One region of the Alkaliphilus sp. B6464 genome, then DNA from elsewhere that is predicted to be linked to it. Evidence: a T-box and tRNA genes for the amino acid it is inferred to sense, from the RefSeq annotation. Region 1 holds a T-box; the other regions hold tRNA genes.
The links. The T-box of region 1 lies ahead of tyrS (tyrosine--tRNA ligase). A T-box ahead of a tRNA ligase gene usually reads a tRNA of that ligase, here a tRNA-Tyr.
Positions count from the first base shown of each region.

Region 1 (4,916 bases):
CCACCAGAACCCATCATAGAGCCAATGGCAATTAAAGTATCATAATCAATAGGTGAATCTAAAAGTTCTGCTGGTATACATCCTCCAGAAGGTCCTCCAGTTTGAACTGCCTTAAATTTCTTATTGTTTGGTATTCCGTCCCCTATTTCGTATATAACATCTCTTAAAGGTGTCCCCATTGGTATTTCTACTAATCCTGGATTATTTATTTTACCCCCAAGTGCAAAAACCTTAGTGCCAGGACTCTTTTCGGTACCTATAGACTTAAACCACTCATGCCCTTTTAATATTATTTGAGTTATATTCGCAAAGGTCTCAACGTTATTTATTAATGTTGGTTTTCCCCAAAGTCCACTATTAGCTGGGAAGGGTGGTTTTTGAGTTGACACTCCTCTTTCTCCTTCTATTGAATGTATAAGAGCAGTTTCTTCGCCGCATACAAAGGCTCCAGCACCTAGTCTTATTTCTAAATCAAAATCAAAATTAGTTCTAAATATTTTTTGACCTAATAATCCATATTCCTTCGCCTTAATTATAGCCTTATCTAATCTCTTAACTGCCATAGGGTACTCTGCCCTTACATAAATATATCCTTTATTTGCACCTATAGCATAACCCGCTATTGTCATGGCTTCCAACACCGTATAAGGATCACCTTCCAATATGGATCTATCCATAAATGCTCCTGGATCTCCCTCATCAGCATTACATATTACATACTTCTGATCCCCTTGAGCCTTGGCAGTAAATTCCCATTTTAATCCTGTTGGAAATCCTCCACCTCCTCTACCTCTCAAACCTGATTGTTTTATTAAATCTACTACTTCCTTAGGCTTCATCTCCGATAACACTTTTTCTAAAGCTTTATACCCATCAACTGCAATATATTCATCTATTGACTCAGGATCTATTACACCGCAATTTTTAAGAGCGACTCTAAATTGTTTTTTATAAAAATCTACATCGTTTAAGGATTTATATATTTTGTGTTCCTCATCTTGAGATAAAAGTATATTATATTCCTCTACAACCTTACCTTCTTTAATATGTTGATTTACTACTTTCTTAGCTTTTTCAGGAGTCATTTCAACATAAGTAATCTTATCTTCCCCTGGCATAATAACTTCAACTATAGGCTCTAGCCTACAAACACCAATACATCCTGTTTGTGCAACAGTTACATCAGCAATATTCAGATTTCTTACTTCTTCCATTATTGTATCTAACACTAGATTTGCACCTGCAGCTATTCCACAAGTGGCCATACCAACTACTATTCTTGGATTAGTTCTATCCTGTCCTTGGTTAACTAGCATTTTAGTACTTTGCCTTATTTCATTTAATTCTTCAATAGACTTCATTATTTATCCCCCCTTTGGCCTTATTCAAAATCCTTTAATATCTTTGGAATATCATTAGGGATTACCCTTCCATATACCTTTTCATCTATCATTATTACTGGTGCTAATCCACAAGCACCTATACATCTTGTTGATTGCAAGGTAAACTTACCATCCCTAGTTGTCTTTCCTACTTTTACTTCTAACTCCTCACTTAATCTATCTAGAATTTTTTGAGCACCATTAACATAGCATGCAGTGCCTAAACATACACTTACTACATGCTTACCCTTAGGCACCAATGAAAACAAAGAGTAAAAAGAAGCTACTCCATAAATATCAGTTATGGGTACATCTAATTCTTCAGATATAAGCTTTAAAGCCTCCTCTGGAAGATATCCATAAATATCTTGTACCTTATGTAGTGCTGGTATTAATCCTCCTTCCATTTCTTTAAAAGCTCTTAATTCTTCTTTAGCCATAATAAGGCTATTGTTGCTTTCAGCATAATTACAACAACAGTTTTGATTATCCATCATATTAATCCCTCCATCCTTTTTATATTTTAAATTTGTAAAATAATCTTCAATGTCTATCTTAAAATGCTATTAATTTATTATATCAAATTTATTGCATAATTCAATTTAATATTCAGTATATTTAAAATATTTCGCATATTGTTGTAAAAATAACAATATCTTTATTTTATAAAACAGTCTTGTATTATTGACTAATTTATGATATAATAGGGCAAAATATCTACTAACTGTTAAAACATTGAAAGAAATAAGTAGTCCCCATGGTTACAATTCTAGAGAGTAGATCGGCTGGTGAAAGATCTATAGTACATGGTAAGATGAATTACATTCTGGAGTTGTGAAGTTAAAAGCTTCGCCGGTTTCCATCCGTTATAATGGATTGAGGCATCTATTTGATGTAAATTAAGGTGGTACCACGGGTTATCTCGTCCTTTAGGACTAGATAGCCCTTTTATTTTTGTATAGAAAAATATACTTTTTACGAATTTAAAGAGGAGGATTTAAAATGGAAAATGTTTTTGACGTTTTAAAACAACGTGGTTTTGTTAAACAATTTACACATGAAGATGAAATTAGAGAGATGTTAGGTAAAGAGAAAGTTACTTTCTATATAGGTTTTGACCCAACAGCAGATAGCTTACATGTAGGTCATTTTGTACAGCTCATGGCTATGGCACATCTTCAAAAAGCAGGGCATAGACCTATATTCTTGGCAGGTGGTGGTACTGGAATGATTGGGGACCCATCTGGAAGAACTGATATGAGGCAAATGATGACCCCAGAAACAATTCAGCATAATGTTAATTGTTTTATTGAACAAAGTAAAAGATTAATCGATTTATCAGAAGGTAACGCCATTGTAGAAAACAATGCTAATTGGTTATTGGACTTAAACTATGTTTCCTTTATTAGAGAAATAGGTAGACACTTCTCTGTTAATAGAATGTTAACAGCAGAATGCTTTAAAAATAGAATGGAAAAAGGATTATCTTTCTTTGAATTTAACTACATGATTATGCAATCCTATGATTTTTTAGAGTTATTTAGAAAATATGGTTGTCGTCTGCAATTAGGTGGAGATGATCAATGGTCGAATATTATTGCAGGTGCTGACTTAATTAGAAGAGTTGAAGGTGAATCTGCATATGGAATGACCTTTACACTACTAACTACAAGTGAAGGTCAAAAAATGGGCAAAACTCAATCTGGAGCAGTTTGGTTAGATCCTAAGAAAACATCTCCTTTTGAGTTCTACCAATACTGGAGAAATGTTGCAGATGCTGATGTTGAAAACTGTCTTTCTCTACTTACTTTTTTACCTATGGATGAGGTAAAAAGACTAGGTTCTCTTGAGGGTGCTGAAATAAACAAAGCCAAAGAGGTTCTTGCCTTTGAAGTTACAAAGTTAGTACATGGAGAAGAAGAAGCTAAAAAAGCAGAAGAAGCTGCAAAATCCCTATTTGGTGAAGGTGCTCTAGGTGGATCTGTTCCATCAACTGAGATTTCTAAAGGTGAATTTACAGATGGTATAGACGTTATTACTCTACTATCTAAAGCTGAGTTGATTCCATCTCGTGGAGAAGGTAGACGTCTAATACAACAAGGTGGAATAGTTATTAATGATAGGAAAATAACTGATATTAATACTTTAGTCACACTTGATTTCTTTAAAGATGATACATTAATGATTAAAAAAGGTAAAAAAACTTACCATCAAATTAGATTAATCGACTAAAAATATTTAATGCTAATATAATCTATGTATTAAAGATTTTAGCTATATAATGAATATTTAAAAGGAGTAATGGAAATCCACTACTCCTTTATTTGTTATTATGCTAAGTTTTATTTTTATTAGCTAGCAGGAATTATTATTTTTTGTCCTGGGAAAATTAAATCTGCATTTTTAATATTATTGATTTTTTGTAATTCTTGCCAAGTTACATTGTGTTTAATAGCAATCTTTGATAACCAATCTCCTGACTTAACAATATAAACAATAGGTTCTTTTACAACTGGTTTTACTACCTCTTCTTTTACTTCTTTTACTTCTTCTACTACTTCTACTCGCTCTTCTTTTTGTTCTTCTACTTCTTTAACTAAAATTCGTCCTTCTAATTTAGACTCTACAACTTTCTTTTCTTTTATATAGTTAATTACCGCCTCATCCATAGTCATCATTTCTTGAACTAGTTCTCCAGCAGCAATCATTGTATACCCATCCCCACCAGCAGCAATAAAATCATTAGTAGCCACAGTATATTGTTTATTTAAGTCCAAAGGATCTCCATTTACGGTTATATCTACAACACGATCTCCTACTGGTTTAGAAAGATCAATTGCATATTTCATTCCTGCTACATGAGGGAATCCACCTGCTAACTCCGGATAAGATTTTGTCCCATGCTCTAAAGCCTCCTTAATAGCCGCACCATCTAGTTTTTTTACAACTAAAGTATTTCCAAATGGGAATACAGCAACAACATCTCCAGTTGTAATACTACCTGCTTCTATTGAAGTTCTAATCCCTCCACCGTTTACTAATGCAATATCTGCATCTGTCCAGTGTAAGAATATATCTCCAACTAAGTTTCCTAAATTAGTTTCCTTACCTCTTGACACTTCTCTTTCTCCATCTAATCGCACCTTTGCTTCCCCTATTACTTCAGATAAAATTTCATTTTGTCCTTCTGCTATAGATCCAATTAGTTCTTGAACTTCTTCTTCTGGGGCTACTTCTTCAAAATCTTTTTTACTAACTAAACTTGCTGATTTATCAACTATTTTACCTTCTAAAATACTTATTTCAACGACACCTAAGTTTTTACCATAATCACCTGTACTGGCAATAAGTGTATCTTCCACTAATAATCCTTCTTCAAATGTACTATGACTATGGCCATCGATAAAAATATCTATTCCTTTTACTTCTTTTACTACTTTAATACTAGTGTCTACACTCTCTTCATCAATTCCTAAATGCCCAAGAGCAATGATAATATCTGCTTTTTCTTCTTTTAATTTTTCAACCATTTTT
Region 1 covers NZ_CP058557.1:3,315,081-3,319,996, forward strand. The annotation lists gene HYG84_RS16865 (NADH-quinone oxidoreductase subunit NuoF) at 1-1,361, opposite strand, end outside; gene nuoE (NADH-quinone oxidoreductase subunit NuoE) at 1,382-1,879, opposite strand; T-box leader at 2,109-2,315, shown strand; gene tyrS (tyrosine--tRNA ligase) at 2,385-3,614, shown strand; gene HYG84_RS16880 (5'-nucleotidase C-terminal domain-containing protein) at 3,734-4,916, opposite strand, start outside.

Region 2 (4,916 bases), 690 kb from region 1:
TTGAGTAATAGATACTTAGGTATTAACCTAAGTAGGTTTCCCCATTCGGAAATCCCCGGATCAAAGATTGCTTGCATCTCCCCGAGGCTTATCGCAGCTTACCACGTCCTTCATCGACTCCTGGTGCCAAGGCATCCGCCTTCTGCCCTTATTAGCTTGACCAAAGCTATTCGCAGTTTCGCATTCTAAATTTGTTTACTCCCTTACGGTCGCACAAATTTGATGCTCATTGCGTTTGACCTACCTTCGATTTGTTTCACAAATCGGGTTAGGTCATAATCTAACATTGTGTAGTTTTCAAGGAACTATTTAACCGTCTTTAAGACGGAATAATATAATACCAAATAAAATGTTTTATGTCAACCTTTAAATTGGTATTCTATGGTGGAGACGAGGAGAGTCGAACTCCTGACCCCCTGCTTGCAAGGCAGGTGCTCTCCCAACTGAGCTACGCCCCCATGTATTGAAAGACAAGAAGTCCCTCAAAACTAGACAGTATAGATTGCCAATTCTCCTTAGAAAGGAGGTGATCCAGCCGCACCTTCCGATACGGCTACCTTGTTACGACTTCACCCCAGTCATTGGCTTCACCTTCGACAGCTTCCTCCAATAAAGGTTGGATAGCTGGCTTCGGGTGCTTCCGACTCCCGTGGTGTGACGGGCGGTGTGTACAAGACCCGGGAACGCATTCACCGCGACATTCTGATCCGCGATTACTAGCAACTCCGACTTCATGTGGGCGAGTTTCAGCCCACAATCCGAACTGGGACCGATTTTGTAGGATTCGCTCCGGATTACTCCTTGGCTGCCCGTTGTATCGGCCATTGTAGCACGTGTGTAGCCCTGAACATAAGGGGCATGATGATTTGACGTCATCCCCACCTTCCTCCGAGTTATCCCCGGCAGTCTCTCTAGAGTGCCCAGCCGAACTGCTGGCAACTAAAGACAAGGGTTGCGCTCGTTGCGGGACTTAACCCAACATCTCACGACACGAGCTGACGACAACCATGCACCACCTGTCACCTCAGTCCCCGAAGGGAAGGCTTCGATTAAAAAGCTGTCCGAGGGATGTCAAGTCCAGGTAAGGTTCTTCGCGTTGCTTCGAATTAAACCACATGCTCCGCTGCTTGTGCGGGTCCCCGTCAATTCCTTTGAGTTTCATTCTTGCGAACGTACTCCCCAGGCGGAGTGCTTAATGCGTTAACTGCGGCACCGAGGTTTGACCCCCAACACCTAGCACTCATCGTTTACGGCGTGGACTACCAGGGTATCTAATCCTGTTCGCTACCCACGCTTTCGTGCCTCAGCGTCAGTTGCAGTCCAGAGAGTCGCCTTCGCCACTGGTGTTCCTCCTAATATCTACGCATTTCACCGCTACACTAGGAATTCCACTCTCCTCTCCTGCACTCAAGCCCTACAGTTTCAAAGGCTTACTACGGTTGAGCCGTAGCCTTTAACCTCTGACCCATAGGGCCGCCTACGCACCCTTTACGCCCAATGATTCCGGATAACGCTTGCCCCCTACGTATTACCGCGGCTGCTGGCACGTAGTTAGCCGGGGCTTCCTCCTAAGGTACCGTCATTATCTTCCCTTAGGACAGAGCTTTACGACTCGAAAGCCTTCATCGCTCACGCGGCGTTGCTGCATCAGGGTTTCCCCCATTGTGCAATATTCCCCACTGCTGCCTCCCGTAGGAGTCTGGACCGTGTCTCAGTTCCAGTGTGGCCGTTCACCCTCTCAGGCCGGCTACTGATCGTCGCCTTGGTGAGCCATTACCTCACCAACTAGCTAATCAGACGCGGGCCCATCCTATACCGAAATTCTTTGACCTTCTAGGGATGCCCCTAAAAGGTATTATGGGGTATTAGCAATGGTTTCCCATTGTTATTCCCCTGTACAGGGTAGGTTGCCCACGCGTTACTCACCCGTCCGCCGCTAAATTAAAATCATTCCACCCGAAGGCTTCCTGAAAATAACTCCGCTCGACTTGCATGTGTTAGGCACGCCGCCAGCGTTCATCCTGAGCCAGGATCAAACTCTTAATAAAAAATTTCTGGGTACCATCTTTTAAAGATGGATTTATTATTTGCTGGCTTAATCTATACTGTTTAGTTTTCAAAGACCTCTTCAAGGGCTTATGCCCCATCGCCTTGTTGCGGCGACTTTGTTTAATATATCATATCTAAAATATTATGTCAATATTTTTTTCGTATCTTGTTTTTAAAACTTTACTAAAAATGTTTTATGAAAAATGGTGACCCATCCGCGACTCGAACGCGGGACACCCTGATTAAAAGTCAGGTGCTCTACCGACTGAGCTAATGGGTCAAATATTTTAATCACTCAAACCCCTAAACTGATATGAGCAAAATAATACAAGTTTTCAATGGAGCGGGTGAAGGGAATCGAACCCTCGCGATCAGCTTGGAAGGCTGACGTTCTACCATTGAACTACACCCGCATATTAAATTAATGGTGGAGGGAGAAGGATTCGAACCTTCGAAGTCGTTGACAACAGATTTACAGTCTGCCCCCTTTGGCCGCTCGGGAACCCCTCCGTACAAATAATGGAGCTGGTGATGGGATTCGAACCCGCGACCTGCTGATTACAAATCAGCTGCTCTGGCCAACTGAGCTACACCAGCATGAATATTTGCTATTTAATGTATTATATTGAAATTGGCGATCCGGAAGGGACTCGAACCCTCGACCTCCAGCGTGACAGGCTGGCATTCTAACCAACTGAACTACCGGACCAAATTTGGTGGGCGCAACAGGACTTGAACCTGTGACCCCCTGCTTGTAAGGCAGGTGCTCTCCCAGCTGAGCTATGCGCCCTTATAGATAAGATTAAACATGGTAGCGGCAACAGGAGTCGAACCTGTGACCTTTCGGGTATGAACCGAACGCTCTAGCCAACTAAGCTATGCCGCCATTATGGTGCCCAGAGGCGGAATCGAACCACCGACACGGGGATTTTCAGTCCCCTGCTCTACCGACTGAGCTATCTGGGCTTGTACAATCAAATGGTGGGCTCAAGTGGACTCGAACCACCGACCTCACGCTTATCAGGCGTGCGCTCTAACCACCTGAGCTATGAGCCCACAATTGGTCCGGGTGGAGGGATTCGAACCCCCGGCCCCATGGTCCCAAACCATGTGCGCTACCAAACTGCGCTACACCCGGAAACTGGCAGGGGTGGCAGGACTTGAACCCACGACACGTGGTTTTGGAGACCACTGTTCTACCAACTGAACTACACCCCTATATTTACACATTACTTTAAATTATTTTTAAAATGGTGGGCCTTCAGGGACTCGAACCCCGGACCTGCCGGTTATGAGCCGGATGCTCTGACCAACTGAGCTAAAGGCCCTCATTTTTTTAGTATTTTATATAACTGGTCCGGGTGGAGGGATTCGAACCCCCGGCCCCATGGTCCCAAACCATGTGCGCTACCAAACTGCGCTACACCCGGAAAGTATAATGGCGGAGAAGGCGGGATTCGAACCCGCGCGCCACTTACGCGACCTAACGGTTTAGCAAACCGTCCTCTTCAGCCTACTTGAGTACTTCTCCATTTTTAGAATACCTATATTATACACCCATTTTATATATAATGCAATAATAATGGCGGAGAGGGTGGGATTCGAACCCACGGCCCCTTGCGGAGTCACTGGTTTTCAAGACCAGCTCCTTAAACCACTCGGACACCTCTCCTTGATTGTTGGTGACCCATCCGCGACTCGAACGCGGGACACCCTGATTAAAAGTCAGGTGCTCTACCGACTGAGCTAATGGGTCAAAATGGCTGGGATAGCAGGACTCGAACCTGCGGAATGACGGAGTCAAAGTCCGTTGCCTTACCGACTTGGCTATATCCCATTATGGCGTACCTACAGGGATTCGAACCCCGGACACATGGCTTAGAAGGCCATTGCTCTATCCTGCTGAGCTATAGGTACATGTTTAATGGAGCGGGTGAAGGGAATCGAACCCTCGCGATCAGCTTGGAAGGCTGACGTTCTACCATTGAACTACACCCGCATATATGGAGCTGGTGATGGGATTCGAACCCGCGACCTGCTGATTACAAATCAGCTGCTCTGGCCAACTGAGCTACACCAGCATACTGTGATTACAGTACTCAGCAAATGCTGAGTTACCTTTTAAAAATATATTAAAATTGGCGACCTGGAAGGGACTCGAACCCTCGACCTCCAGCGTGACAGGCTGGCATTCTAACCATCTGAACTACCAGGCCAATTTTGGTGGGCGCAACAGGACTTGAACCTGTGACCCCCTGCTTGTAAGGCAGGTGCTCTCCCAGCTGAGCTATGCGCCCAAAATTTGGTGACCCCTAGGGGAATCGAACCCCTGTTACCGCCGTGAAAGGGCGGTGTCTTGACCGCTTGACCAAGGGGCCAAAGTTGGCTCCAGAGAGAGGACTCGAACCTCCAACCTACCGGTTAACAGCCGGGTGCTCCACCATTGAGCTACTCTGGAACATAATATCGCAGCGACCTACTCTCCCAGGCAGCTTCCCGCCAAGTACCATCAGCGCTGAAGGGCTTAACTACTGTGTTCGGTATGGGAACAGGTGTGACCCCTTCGCTATTGCCACGATATTGCAATCACCCAAATCTTTGATTTGGTGTGAATGGAGTACTCAGCGTTAGCCGAGTTTCCTTCAAATTAAAATCAAGTTGTATTTCAACTGGATTTTAATCATACCACTTTAATAAGTAATATGTCAAGAGAAAATTATTCCCTCAAAACTATACAATGTTAGAATATATTTGGTCAAGCCCTCGACCTATTAGTACCTATCAGCTAAGTACATTGCTGCACTTACACCCTAGGCCTATCAACCAAGTAGTCTTCTTGGGGTCTTACTCGCTTACGCGATGGGAAA
Region 2 covers NZ_CP058557.1:578,289-583,204, forward strand. The annotation lists rRNA gene HYG84_RS02695 (23S ribosomal RNA) at 1-162, opposite strand, end outside; tRNA gene HYG84_RS02700 (tRNA-Ala) at 383-458, opposite strand; rRNA gene HYG84_RS02705 (16S ribosomal RNA) at 520-2,048, opposite strand; tRNA gene HYG84_RS02710 (tRNA-Lys) at 2,254-2,329, opposite strand; tRNA gene HYG84_RS02715 (tRNA-Gly) at 2,389-2,462, opposite strand; tRNA gene HYG84_RS02720 (tRNA-Tyr) at 2,475-2,559, opposite strand; tRNA gene HYG84_RS02725 (tRNA-Thr) at 2,570-2,646, opposite strand; tRNA gene HYG84_RS02730 (tRNA-Asp) at 2,682-2,758, opposite strand; tRNA gene HYG84_RS02735 (tRNA-Val) at 2,764-2,839, opposite strand; tRNA gene HYG84_RS02740 (tRNA-Met) at 2,859-2,935, opposite strand; tRNA gene HYG84_RS02745 (tRNA-Phe) at 2,940-3,015, opposite strand; tRNA gene HYG84_RS02750 (tRNA-Ile) at 3,029-3,105, opposite strand; tRNA gene HYG84_RS02755 (tRNA-Pro) at 3,111-3,187, opposite strand; tRNA gene HYG84_RS02760 (tRNA-Trp) at 3,192-3,267, opposite strand; tRNA gene HYG84_RS02765 (tRNA-Ile) at 3,301-3,377, opposite strand; tRNA gene HYG84_RS02770 (tRNA-Pro) at 3,403-3,479, opposite strand; tRNA gene HYG84_RS02775 (tRNA-Ser) at 3,489-3,580, opposite strand; tRNA gene HYG84_RS02780 (tRNA-Ser) at 3,633-3,721, opposite strand; tRNA gene HYG84_RS02785 (tRNA-Lys) at 3,730-3,805, opposite strand; tRNA gene HYG84_RS02790 (tRNA-Gln) at 3,810-3,886, opposite strand; tRNA gene HYG84_RS02795 (tRNA-Arg) at 3,890-3,966, opposite strand; tRNA gene HYG84_RS02800 (tRNA-Gly) at 3,975-4,048, opposite strand; tRNA gene HYG84_RS02805 (tRNA-Thr) at 4,054-4,130, opposite strand; tRNA gene HYG84_RS02810 (tRNA-Asp) at 4,189-4,265, opposite strand; tRNA gene HYG84_RS02815 (tRNA-Val) at 4,271-4,346, opposite strand; tRNA gene HYG84_RS02820 (tRNA-Glu) at 4,353-4,427, opposite strand; tRNA gene HYG84_RS02825 (tRNA-Asn) at 4,433-4,507, opposite strand; rRNA gene rrf (5S ribosomal RNA) at 4,513-4,629, opposite strand; rRNA gene HYG84_RS02835 (23S ribosomal RNA) at 4,801-4,916, opposite strand, start outside.
Region 2: it has a tRNA-Tyr gene. The T-box ahead of tyrS (tyrosine--tRNA ligase) is inferred to sense a tRNA for this amino acid. The anticodon was not compared.

Region 3 (4,916 bases), 1.0 Mb from region 1:
TCCTTCACCTAGTGTTGAAAAAACAATATTACTTCATAATTATGAAGATATTTATTATTTAAATAAGCTACTTACTGTTTTTGATAGTATTTCCATTGAAAAATACGACATTATAGGAAAAGAGATAATTGTAAATTATAATTCTAAAAAAATTAATTTCAATGTATATCCTAAAAATATATTAATTAAGAAGGGTTTTTTACATATAAAAGGACTTACTGAAAGCTTTAAAGATATACTAGATGTTATATATTATGGATCTAACTTTAATTTCGAATGGCATCCCTATAATGGCGAGTTCAATATTGAAATTCCATTATTTGAAGGTTATCTATCTACTGGAGAAAAATGTAGTTATATTAATTTAGAAAATTTTAATTTATCTAAATCACTATTTAATAAAAGTGATTATTATAGCGAAAAATACTTTCCCAATAGACTGATGATTTTAAAGCTCGGCGGACATCTTAACATTCACTTAATAGGAGAACTGCTTTCTATTATTTTAAAATCTATATTCCCTAAATAATAAATATAAATACCATAAAGTTCCTATATTTTAGTTAGGTTTATTTAGTGTACCCAAAAACATGTAGAACCCTATGCTCATATTAAAATAGGCTCAAATGCAATAATGGAGCAGGATTACTGATAATCCTACCCCAACTATTGACAAAGAGCCTCATTAAACAATAATAAAAAGAACTGATACATAAAATATCAGTTCTTTTTCTGGTGCCCAGAGGCGGAATCGAACCACCGACACGGGGATTTTCAGTCCCCTGCTCTACCGACTGAGCTATCTGGGCTTGTTTTGTACTTTCTTGTACAATGAAAATGGTGGGCCTTCAGGGACTCGAACCCCGGACCTGCCGGTTATGAGCCGGACGCTCTGACCAACTGAGCTAAAGGCCCTCACTTTTATGAGTATATAATTGTACCTGGTCCGGGTGGAGGGATTCGAACCCCCGGCCCCATGGTCCCAAACCATGTGCGCTACCAAACTGCGCTACACCCGGATTTAAAATGGCGGAGAAGGCGGGATTCGAACCCGCGCGCCACTTACGCGACCTAACGGTTTAGCAAACCGTCCTCTTCAGCCTACTTGAGTACTTCTCCATTTTAGGATATCTACATTATACACTCATTTAATATATAATGCAATAATAATGGCGGAGAGGGTGGGATTCGAACCCACGGCCCCTTGCGGAGTCACTGGTTTTCAAGACCAGCTCCTTAAACCACTCGGACACCTCTCCATTATTAGTTGGTGACCCATCCGCGACTCGAACGCGGGACACCCTGATTAAAAGTCAGGTGCTCTACCGACTGAGCTAATGGGTCAAAATGGCTGGGATAGCAGGACTCGAACCTGCGGAATGACGGAGTCAAAGTCCGTTGCCTTACCGACTTGGCTATATCCCAAAACTTGGGGTGGATGATGGGAGTCGAACCCACGAGTGCAGGAGCCACAATCCTGTGTCTTAACCACTTGACTACATCCACCATAATAATGGAGCGGAAGACGGGACTCGAACCCGCGACCCTCGCCTTGGCAAGGCGATGCTCTACCACTGAGCCACTTCCGCATGCTTCAATCACCCAATTTTTTAAATTTGGTGTGAGTTGAATACCCAGCATTAGCTGAGTTTCCTTGAAACGTTTTACAATAATGGTGCGGGTGAAGGGAGTCGAACCCCCACGGTTTCCCGCTAGATCCTAAGTCTAGTGCGTCTGCCAATTCCGCCACACCCGCATATTTCAATTACTAAAATCCTTGATTTGATGTAATTAGAGTCCTCAGCATTCACTGAGTTTCTTTTTAAAATGGTGGAGGGAGAAGGATTCGAACCTTCGAAGTCGCTGACAACAGATTTACAGTCTGCCCCCTTTGGCCGCTCGGGAACCCCTCCATATTTATATTGTATCGTTAATCATAAATCTCAATTTGTTTATACAATCAATCTACATCAACAAACAGATGGTGCGCCCAGAGAGATTCGAACTCCCGACCTTCTGATTCGTAGTCAGACACTCTATCCAGCTGAGCTATGAGCGCATTTTGGAGGCGACACCCAGATTTGAACTGGGGAATAAAGGTTTTGCAGACCTCTGCCTTACCACTTGGCTATGTCGCCATCTTAAATTACTTAATCATGGTGATCCATCCGCGACTCGAACGCGGGACACCCTGATTAAAAGTCAGGTGCTCTACCGACTGAGCTAATGGACCCTGTTATTTTCGAATTAAATGGAGCGGGTGAAGGGAATCGAACCCTCGCGATCAGCTTGGAAGGCTGACGTTCTACCATTGAACTACACCCGCATATATGGAGCTGGTGATGGGATTCGAACCCGCGACCTGCTGATTACAAATCAGCTGCTCTGGCCAACTGAGCTACACCAGCATGCTGTAATTACCCAAATCTTTGATTTGGTGTGATTACAGTACTCAGCAAATGCTGAGTTACCTTTTAAAAATATATTAAAATTGGCGACCTGGAAGGGACTCGAACCCTCGACCTCCAGCGTGACAGGCTGGCATTCTAACCATCTGAACTACCAGGCCAATTTTGGTGGGCGCAACAGGACTTGAACCTGTGACCCCCTGCTTGTAAGGCAGGTGCTCTCCCAGCTGAGCTATGCGCCCAAAATTTGGTGACCCCTAGGGGAATCGAACCCCTGTTACCGCCGTGAAAGGGCGGTGTCTTGACCGCTTGACCAAGGGGCCAATATTAATTGGTAGCGGCAACAGGAGTCGAACCTGTGACCTTTCGGGTATGAACCGAACGCTCTAGCCAACTAAGCTATGCCGCCAAATTGGTTGCGGGGACAGGACTTGAACCTGTGACCTTCGGGTTATGAGCCCGACGAGCTACCAACTGCTCCACCCCGCGATATGTTTCAATCATCTAAATCTTTGATTTAGTTTGATTGGAATACTCAGCATTAGCTGAGTTTCATTTTAAAAATGGTGCCGAAGACCGGAATCGAACCGGTACGATCTTGAAGGACCGCAGGATTTTAAGTCCTGTGCGTCTGCCAGTTCCGCCACTTCGGCGCACTTATGGCTCCAGAGAGAGGACTCGAACCTCCAACCTACCGGTTAACAGCCGGGTGCTCCACCATTGAGCTACTCTGGAACATAATATCGCAGCGACCTACTCTCCCAGGCAGCTTCCCGCCAAGTACCATCAGCGCTGAAGGGCTTAACTACTGTGTTCGGTATGGGAACAGGTGTGACCCCTTCGCTATTGCCACGATATTGTAATCACCCAAATCTTTAATTTGGTGTGAATGGAGTACTCAGCGTTAGCCGAGTTTCCTTCAAATTAAAATCAAGTTGTATTTCAACTGGATTTTAATCATACCACTTTAATAAGTAATATGTCAAGAGAAAATTATTCCCTCAAAACTATACAATGTTAGAATATATTTGGTCAAGCCCTCGACCTATTAGTACCTATCAGCTAAGTACATTGCTGCACTTACACCCTAGGCCTATCAACCAAGTAGTCTTCTTGGGGTCTTACCTCCTTACGGAGTGGGAAATCTTATCTTGAGGGGGGCTTCGTGCTTAGATGCCTTCAGCACTTATCCCTTCCGCACTTAGCTACCCAGCGATGCTCTTGGCAGAACAACTGGTACACCAGAGGTGCGTCCATCCCGGTCCTCTCGTACTAAGGACAGCTCCTCTCAAATTTCCTGCGCCCGCGACGGATAGGGACCGAACTGTCTCACGACGTTCTGAACCCAGCTCGCGTACCACTTTAATGGGCGAACAGCCCAACCCTTGGGACCTACTACAGCCCCAGGATGTGATGAGCCGACATCGAGGTGCCAAACCTCCCCGTCGATGTGGACTCTTGGGGGAGATAAGCCTGTTATCCCCGGGGTAGCTTTTATCCGTTGAGCGATGGCCCTTCCACTCGGAACCACCGGATCACTAAGCCCGACTTTCGTCCTTGCTCGACCTGTATGTCTCGCAATCAAGCTCCCTTTTGCCTTTACACTCTACGCACGATTTCCGACCGTGCTGAGGGAACCTTTGGGCGCCTCCGTTACTTTTTGGGAGGCGACCGCCCCAGTCAAACTGCCCACCTGACAGTGTCCCAAGACTGGATTCACAGTCTATGGTTAGAACTTCAGTACTACAAGAGTGGTATCCCAACGATGACTCCACTGAGACTGGCGTCCCAGCTTCTAAGTCTCCCACCTATGCTGTACATGTAGCACCGAAATCCAATGTCAAGTTGCAGTAAAGCTCCACGGGGTCTTTCCGTCCTGTCGCGGGTAACCAGCATCTTCACTGGTATTACAATTTCACCGGGTCTATTGTTGAGACAGCGCCCAAATCGTTACGCCTTTCGTGCGGGTCGGAACTTACCCGACAAGGAATTTCGCTACCTTAGGACCGTTATAGTTACGGCCGCCGTTTACTGGGGCTTAAGTTCATTGCTTCGCAGATGCTAACAATTCCCCTTAACCTTCCAGCACCGGGCAGGCGTCAGCCCCTATACGTCGTCTTTCGACTTAGCAGAGACCTATGTTTATGGTAAACAGTCGCTTGGGCCTATTCTCTGCGGCCGGTTGAGGCTTACAGAGTAAATCTTTAACCAAAACCGGCTCCCCTTATCCCGAAGTTACGGGGTCATTTTGCCGAGTTCCTTAACAATAGTTCTCCCGATCGTCTTAGGATTCTCTCCTCACCTACCTGTGTCGGTTTGCGGTACGGGCACCTAGAAATCTCGATAGAAGCTTTTCTCGACAGTGTGGAATCAGCCAGTTCGCTACTTAAATTTCGCTCCCCATCACTTCTCAGGATTAATGTTAAAAGGGATTTGCCTCTTCTAACTCCCTACCAGCTTAGACGCACACAACCAACGGTGCGCTGAGCCTATCCTACTGTGTCACTC
Region 3 covers NZ_CP058557.1:2,317,751-2,322,666, reverse strand. The annotation lists gene HYG84_RS11535 (ribonuclease H-like domain-containing protein) at 1-529, shown strand, start outside; tRNA gene HYG84_RS11530 (tRNA-Phe) at 734-809, opposite strand; tRNA gene HYG84_RS11525 (tRNA-Ile) at 839-915, opposite strand; tRNA gene HYG84_RS11520 (tRNA-Pro) at 943-1,019, opposite strand; tRNA gene HYG84_RS11515 (tRNA-Ser) at 1,028-1,119, opposite strand; tRNA gene HYG84_RS11510 (tRNA-Ser) at 1,171-1,259, opposite strand; tRNA gene HYG84_RS11505 (tRNA-Lys) at 1,269-1,344, opposite strand; tRNA gene HYG84_RS11500 (tRNA-Gln) at 1,349-1,425, opposite strand; tRNA gene HYG84_RS11495 (tRNA-His) at 1,431-1,506, opposite strand; tRNA gene HYG84_RS11490 (tRNA-Gly) at 1,515-1,589, opposite strand; tRNA gene HYG84_RS11485 (tRNA-Leu) at 1,674-1,756, opposite strand; tRNA gene HYG84_RS11480 (tRNA-Tyr) at 1,829-1,913, opposite strand; tRNA gene HYG84_RS11475 (tRNA-Arg) at 1,983-2,059, opposite strand; tRNA gene HYG84_RS11470 (tRNA-Cys) at 2,064-2,138, opposite strand; tRNA gene HYG84_RS11465 (tRNA-Lys) at 2,158-2,233, opposite strand; tRNA gene HYG84_RS11460 (tRNA-Gly) at 2,253-2,326, opposite strand; tRNA gene HYG84_RS11455 (tRNA-Thr) at 2,332-2,408, opposite strand; tRNA gene HYG84_RS11450 (tRNA-Asp) at 2,493-2,569, opposite strand; tRNA gene HYG84_RS11445 (tRNA-Val) at 2,575-2,650, opposite strand; tRNA gene HYG84_RS11440 (tRNA-Glu) at 2,657-2,731, opposite strand; tRNA gene HYG84_RS11435 (tRNA-Met) at 2,741-2,817, opposite strand; tRNA gene HYG84_RS11430 (tRNA-Met) at 2,822-2,897, opposite strand; tRNA gene HYG84_RS11425 (tRNA-Leu) at 2,973-3,061, opposite strand; tRNA gene HYG84_RS11420 (tRNA-Asn) at 3,069-3,143, opposite strand; rRNA gene rrf (5S ribosomal RNA) at 3,149-3,265, opposite strand; rRNA gene HYG84_RS11410 (23S ribosomal RNA) at 3,437-4,916, opposite strand, start outside.
Region 3: it has a tRNA-Tyr gene. The T-box ahead of tyrS (tyrosine--tRNA ligase) is inferred to sense a tRNA for this amino acid. The anticodon was not compared.

Region 4 (4,916 bases), 680 kb from region 1:
AATTGTAATACCAGTGAAGATGCTGGTTACCCGCGACAGGACGGAAAGACCCCGTGGAGCTTTACTGCAACTTGACATTGGATTTCGGTGCTACATGTACAGCATAGGTGGGAGACTTAGAAGCTGGGACGCCAGTCTCAGTGGAGTCATCGTTGGGATACCACTCTTGTAGTACTGAAGTTCTAACCATAGACTGTGAATCCAGTCTTGGGACACTGTCAGGTGGGCAGTTTGACTGGGGCGGTCGCCTCCCAAAAAGTAACGGAGGCGCCCAAAGGTTCCCTCAGCACGGTCGGAAATCGTGCGTAGAGTGTAAAGGCAAAAGGGAGCTTGATTGCGAGACATACAGGTCGAGCAAGGACGAAAGTCGGGCTTAGTGATCCGGTGGTTCCGAGTGGAAGGGCCATCGCTCAACGGATAAAAGCTACCCCGGGGATAACAGGCTTATCTCCCCCAAGAGTCCACATCGACGGGGAGGTTTGGCACCTCGATGTCGGCTCATCACATCCTGGGGCTGTAGTAGGTCCCAAGGGTTGGGCTGTTCGCCCATTAAAGTGGTACGCGAGCTGGGTTCAGAACGTCGTGAGACAGTTCGGTCCCTATCCGTCGCGGGCGCAGGAAATTTGAGAGGAGCTGTCCTTAGTACGAGAGGACCGGGATGGACGCACCTCTGGTGTACCAGTTGTTCTGCCAAGAGCATCGCTGGGTAGCTAAGTGCGGAAGGGATAAGTGCTGAAGGCATCTAAGCACGAAGCCCCCCTCAAGATAAGATTTCCCACTCCGTAAGGAGGTAAGACCCCAAGAAGACTACTTGGTTGATAGGCCTAGGGTGTAAGTGCAGCAATGTACTTAGCTGATAGGTACTAATAGGTCGAGGGCTTGACCAAATATATTCTAACATTGTATAGTTTTGAGGGAATAATTTTCTCTTGACATATTACTTATTAAAGTGGTATGATTAAAATCCAGTTGAAATACAACTTGATTTTAATTTGAAGGAAACTCGGCTAACGCTGAGTACTCCATTCACACCAAATCAAAGATTTGGGTGATTGCAATATCGTGGCAATAGCGAAGGGGTCACACCTGTTCCCATACCGAACACAGTAGTTAAGCCCTTCAGCGCTGATGGTACTTGGCGGGAAGCTGCCTGGGAGAGTAGGTCGCTGCGATATTATGTTCCAGAGTAGCTCAATGGTGGAGCACCCGGCTGTTAACCGGTAGGTTGGAGGTTCGAGTCCTCTCTCTGGAGCCATAAGTGTGCCGAAGTGGCGGAACTGGCAGACGCACAGGACTTAAAATCCTGCGGTCCTTCAAGATCGTACCGGTTCGATTCCGGTCTTCGGCACCATTTTTAAAATGAAACTCAGCTAATGCTGAGTATTCCAATCAAACTAAATCAAAGATTTAGATGATTGAAACATATCGCGGGGTGGAGCAGTTGGTAGCTCGTCGGGCTCATAACCCGAAGGTCACAGGTTCAAGTCCTGTCCCCGCAACCATTTTGGCGGCATAGCTTAGTTGGCTAGAGCGTTCGGTTCATAACCCGAAGGTCACAGGTTCAAGTCCTGTCCCCGCAACCATTTTGGCCCCTTGGTCAAGCGGTCAAGACACCGCCCTTTCACGGCGGTAACAGGGGTTCGATTCCCCTAGGGGTCACCAAATTTCGGGCGCATAGCTCAGCTGGGAGAGCACCTGCCTTACAAGCAGGGGGTCACAGGTTCAAGTCCTGTTGCGCCCACCAAAATTGGCCTGGTAGTTCAGATGGTTAGAATGCCAGCCTGTCACGCTGGAGGTCGAGGGTTCGAGTCCCTTCCAGGTCGCCAATTTTAATATATTTTCAAAAGGTAACTCAGCATTTGCTGAGTACTGTAATCACAGTATGCTGGTGTAGCTCAGTTGGCCAGAGCAGCTGATTTGTAATCAGCAGGTCGCGGGTTCGAATCCCATCACCAGCTCCATTATTTGTACGGAGGGGTTCCCGAGCGGCCAAAGGGGGCAGACTGTAAATCTGTTGTCAACGACTTCGAAGGTTCGAATCCTTCTCCCTCCACCATTAATTTAATATGCGGGTGTGGCGGAATTGGCAGACGCACTAGACTTAGGATCTAGCGGGCAACCGTGGGGGTTCGACTCCCTTCACCCGCACCATTATATTAAAATATTTCAAGGAAACTCAGTTAGTGCTGAGTACTCCACTCACACCAAATTTTTAATTTGGGTGATTGAAGCATGCGGAAGTGGCTCAGTGGTAGAGCATCGCCTTGCCAAGGCGAGGGTCGCGGGTTCGAGTCCCGTCTTCCGCTCCAATTTATTTATGGGCTCATAGCTCAGGTGGTTAGAGCGCACGCCTGATAAGCGTGAGGTCGGTGGTTCGAGTCCACTTGAGCCCACCATTTAAATAATAAACAGGCCCAGATAGCTCAGTCGGTAGAGCAGGGGACTGAAAATCCCCGTGTCGGTGGTTCGATTCCGCCTCTGGGCACCAATGAAGAGATTGAATGATACAAGTCTCTTTTTTTATTTTCACTAAAATTATAATTATCTTTTTATTTTATATAGTATATCTATATTTCAAAGGTTGTCATAGTAAAAAGTAGTTATATAGTTGGAATTTAAAAGTTTGAAAATAAATTAAAAAAACGTTGACATAATATTTCAGATGTGATATATTAAATAAGTCGCCGAAACAAGGCGAGGGGGCACAAGCCCTTGAAGAGGTCTTTGAAAACTAAACAGTATAGATTAAGCCAGCAAATAATAAATCCATCTTTAAAAGATGGTACCCAGAAATTTTTTATTAAGAGTTTGATCCTGGCTCAGGATGAACGCTGGCGGCGTGCCTAACACATGCAAGTCGAGCGGAGTTATTTTCAGGAAGCCTTCGGGTGGAATGATTTTAATTTAGCGGCGGACGGGTGAGTAACGCGTGGGCAACCTACCCTGTACAGGGGAATAACAATGGGAAACCATTGCTAATACCCCATAATACCTTTTAGGGGCATCCCTAAAAGGTCAAAGAATTTCGGTATAGGATGGGCCCGCGTCTGATTAGCTAGTTGGTGAGGTAATGGCTCACCAAGGCGACGATCAGTAGCCGGCCTGAGAGGGTGAACGGCCACACTGGAACTGAGACACGGTCCAGACTCCTACGGGAGGCAGCAGTGGGGAATATTGCACAATGGGGGAAACCCTGATGCAGCAACGCCGCGTGAGCGATGAAGGCTTTCGAGTCGTAAAGCTCTGTCCTAAGGGAAGATAATGACGGTACCTTAGGAGGAAGCCCCGGCTAACTACGTGCCAGCAGCCGCGGTAATACGTAGGGGGCAAGCGTTATCCGGAATCATTGGGCGTAAAGGGTGCGTAGGCGGCCCTATGGGTCAGAGGTTAAAGGCTACGGCTCAACCGTAGTAAGCCTTTGAAACTGTAGGGCTTGAGTGCAGGAGAGGAGAGTGGAATTCCTAGTGTAGCGGTGAAATGCGTAGATATTAGGAGGAACACCAGTGGCGAAGGCGACTCTCTGGACTGCAACTGACGCTGAGGCACGAAAGCGTGGGTAGCGAACAGGATTAGATACCCTGGTAGTCCACGCCGTAAACGATGAGTGCTAGGTGTTGGGGGTCAAACCTCGGTGCCGCAGTTAACGCATTAAGCACTCCGCCTGGGGAGTACGTTCGCAAGAATGAAACTCAAAGGAATTGACGGGGACCCGCACAAGCAGCGGAGCATGTGGTTTAATTCGAAGCAACGCGAAGAACCTTACCTGGACTTGACATCCCTCGGACAGCTTTTTAATCGAAGCCTTCCCTTCGGGGACTGAGGTGACAGGTGGTGCATGGTTGTCGTCAGCTCGTGTCGTGAGATGTTGGGTTAAGTCCCGCAACGAGCGCAACCCTTGTCTTTAGTTGCCAGCAGTTCGGCTGGGCACTCTAGAGAGACTGCCGGGGATAACTCGGAGGAAGGTGGGGATGACGTCAAATCATCATGCCCCTTATGTTCAGGGCTACACACGTGCTACAATGGCCGATACAACGGGCAGCCAAGGAGTAATCCGGAGCGAATCCTACAAAATCGGTCCCAGTTCGGATTGTGGGCTGAAACTCGCCCACATGAAGTCGGAGTTGCTAGTAATCGCGGATCAGAATGTCGCGGTGAATGCGTTCCCGGGTCTTGTACACACCGCCCGTCACACCACGGGAGTCGGAAGCACCCGAAGCCAGCTATCCAACCTTTATTGGAGGAAGCTGTCGAAGGTGAAGCCAATGACTGGGGTGAAGTCGTAACAAGGTAGCCGTATCGGAAGGTGCGGCTGGATCACCTCCTTTCTAAGGAGAATTGGCAATCTATACTGTTTAGTTTTGAGAGACTTCTTGTCTTTCAAGATGAAACTCGGCTATTGCCGAAAGTCGTCTATCACACTCATTTTTAAGCTTAAACTTAAAAATTCAAGTGCTAAAAGTACTCCAATCACGCTAAATTGAAGATTTGGGAGATTGAAGCATCAGGGCTCATAGCTCAGGTGGTTAGAGCGCACGCCTGATAAGCGTGAGGTCGGTGGTTCGAGTCCACTTGAGCCCACCACTAAAATAGTTCCTTGAAAACTACACAATGTTAGATTATGACCTAACCGGATTTGCAAAGCAAGTCGAAGGTAGGTCAAACGCAATGAGCATCAAATTTGTGCGACCGTAAGGGAGTAAACAAATTTGTAATGCGAAACTGCGAATAGCTTTGGTCAAGCTAATAAGGGCAGAAGGCGGATGCCTTGGCACCAGGAGTCGATGAAGGACGTGGTAAGCTGCGATAAGCCTCGGGGAGATGCAAGCAATCTTTGATCCGGGGATTTCCGAATGGGGAAACCTACTTAGGTTAATACCTAAGTATCTATTACTCAATCAATAGGTAATAGAAGACAT
Region 4 covers NZ_CP058557.1:571,485-576,400, reverse strand. The annotation lists rRNA gene HYG84_RS02695 (23S ribosomal RNA) at 1-887, shown strand, start outside; rRNA gene rrf (5S ribosomal RNA) at 1,059-1,175, shown strand; tRNA gene HYG84_RS02685 (tRNA-Asn) at 1,181-1,255, shown strand; tRNA gene HYG84_RS02680 (tRNA-Leu) at 1,263-1,351, shown strand; tRNA gene HYG84_RS02675 (tRNA-Met) at 1,427-1,502, shown strand; tRNA gene HYG84_RS02670 (tRNA-Glu) at 1,588-1,662, shown strand; tRNA gene HYG84_RS02665 (tRNA-Val) at 1,669-1,744, shown strand; tRNA gene HYG84_RS02660 (tRNA-Asp) at 1,750-1,826, shown strand; tRNA gene HYG84_RS02655 (tRNA-Thr) at 1,885-1,961, shown strand; tRNA gene HYG84_RS02650 (tRNA-Tyr) at 1,972-2,056, shown strand; tRNA gene HYG84_RS02645 (tRNA-Leu) at 2,069-2,151, shown strand; tRNA gene HYG84_RS02640 (tRNA-Gly) at 2,235-2,309, shown strand; tRNA gene HYG84_RS02635 (tRNA-Ile) at 2,320-2,396, shown strand; tRNA gene HYG84_RS02630 (tRNA-Phe) at 2,413-2,488, shown strand; rRNA gene HYG84_RS02625 (16S ribosomal RNA) at 2,797-4,325, shown strand; tRNA gene HYG84_RS02620 (tRNA-Ile) at 4,505-4,581, shown strand; rRNA gene HYG84_RS02615 (23S ribosomal RNA) at 4,734-4,916, shown strand, end outside.
Region 4: it has a tRNA-Tyr gene. The T-box ahead of tyrS (tyrosine--tRNA ligase) is inferred to sense a tRNA for this amino acid. The anticodon was not compared.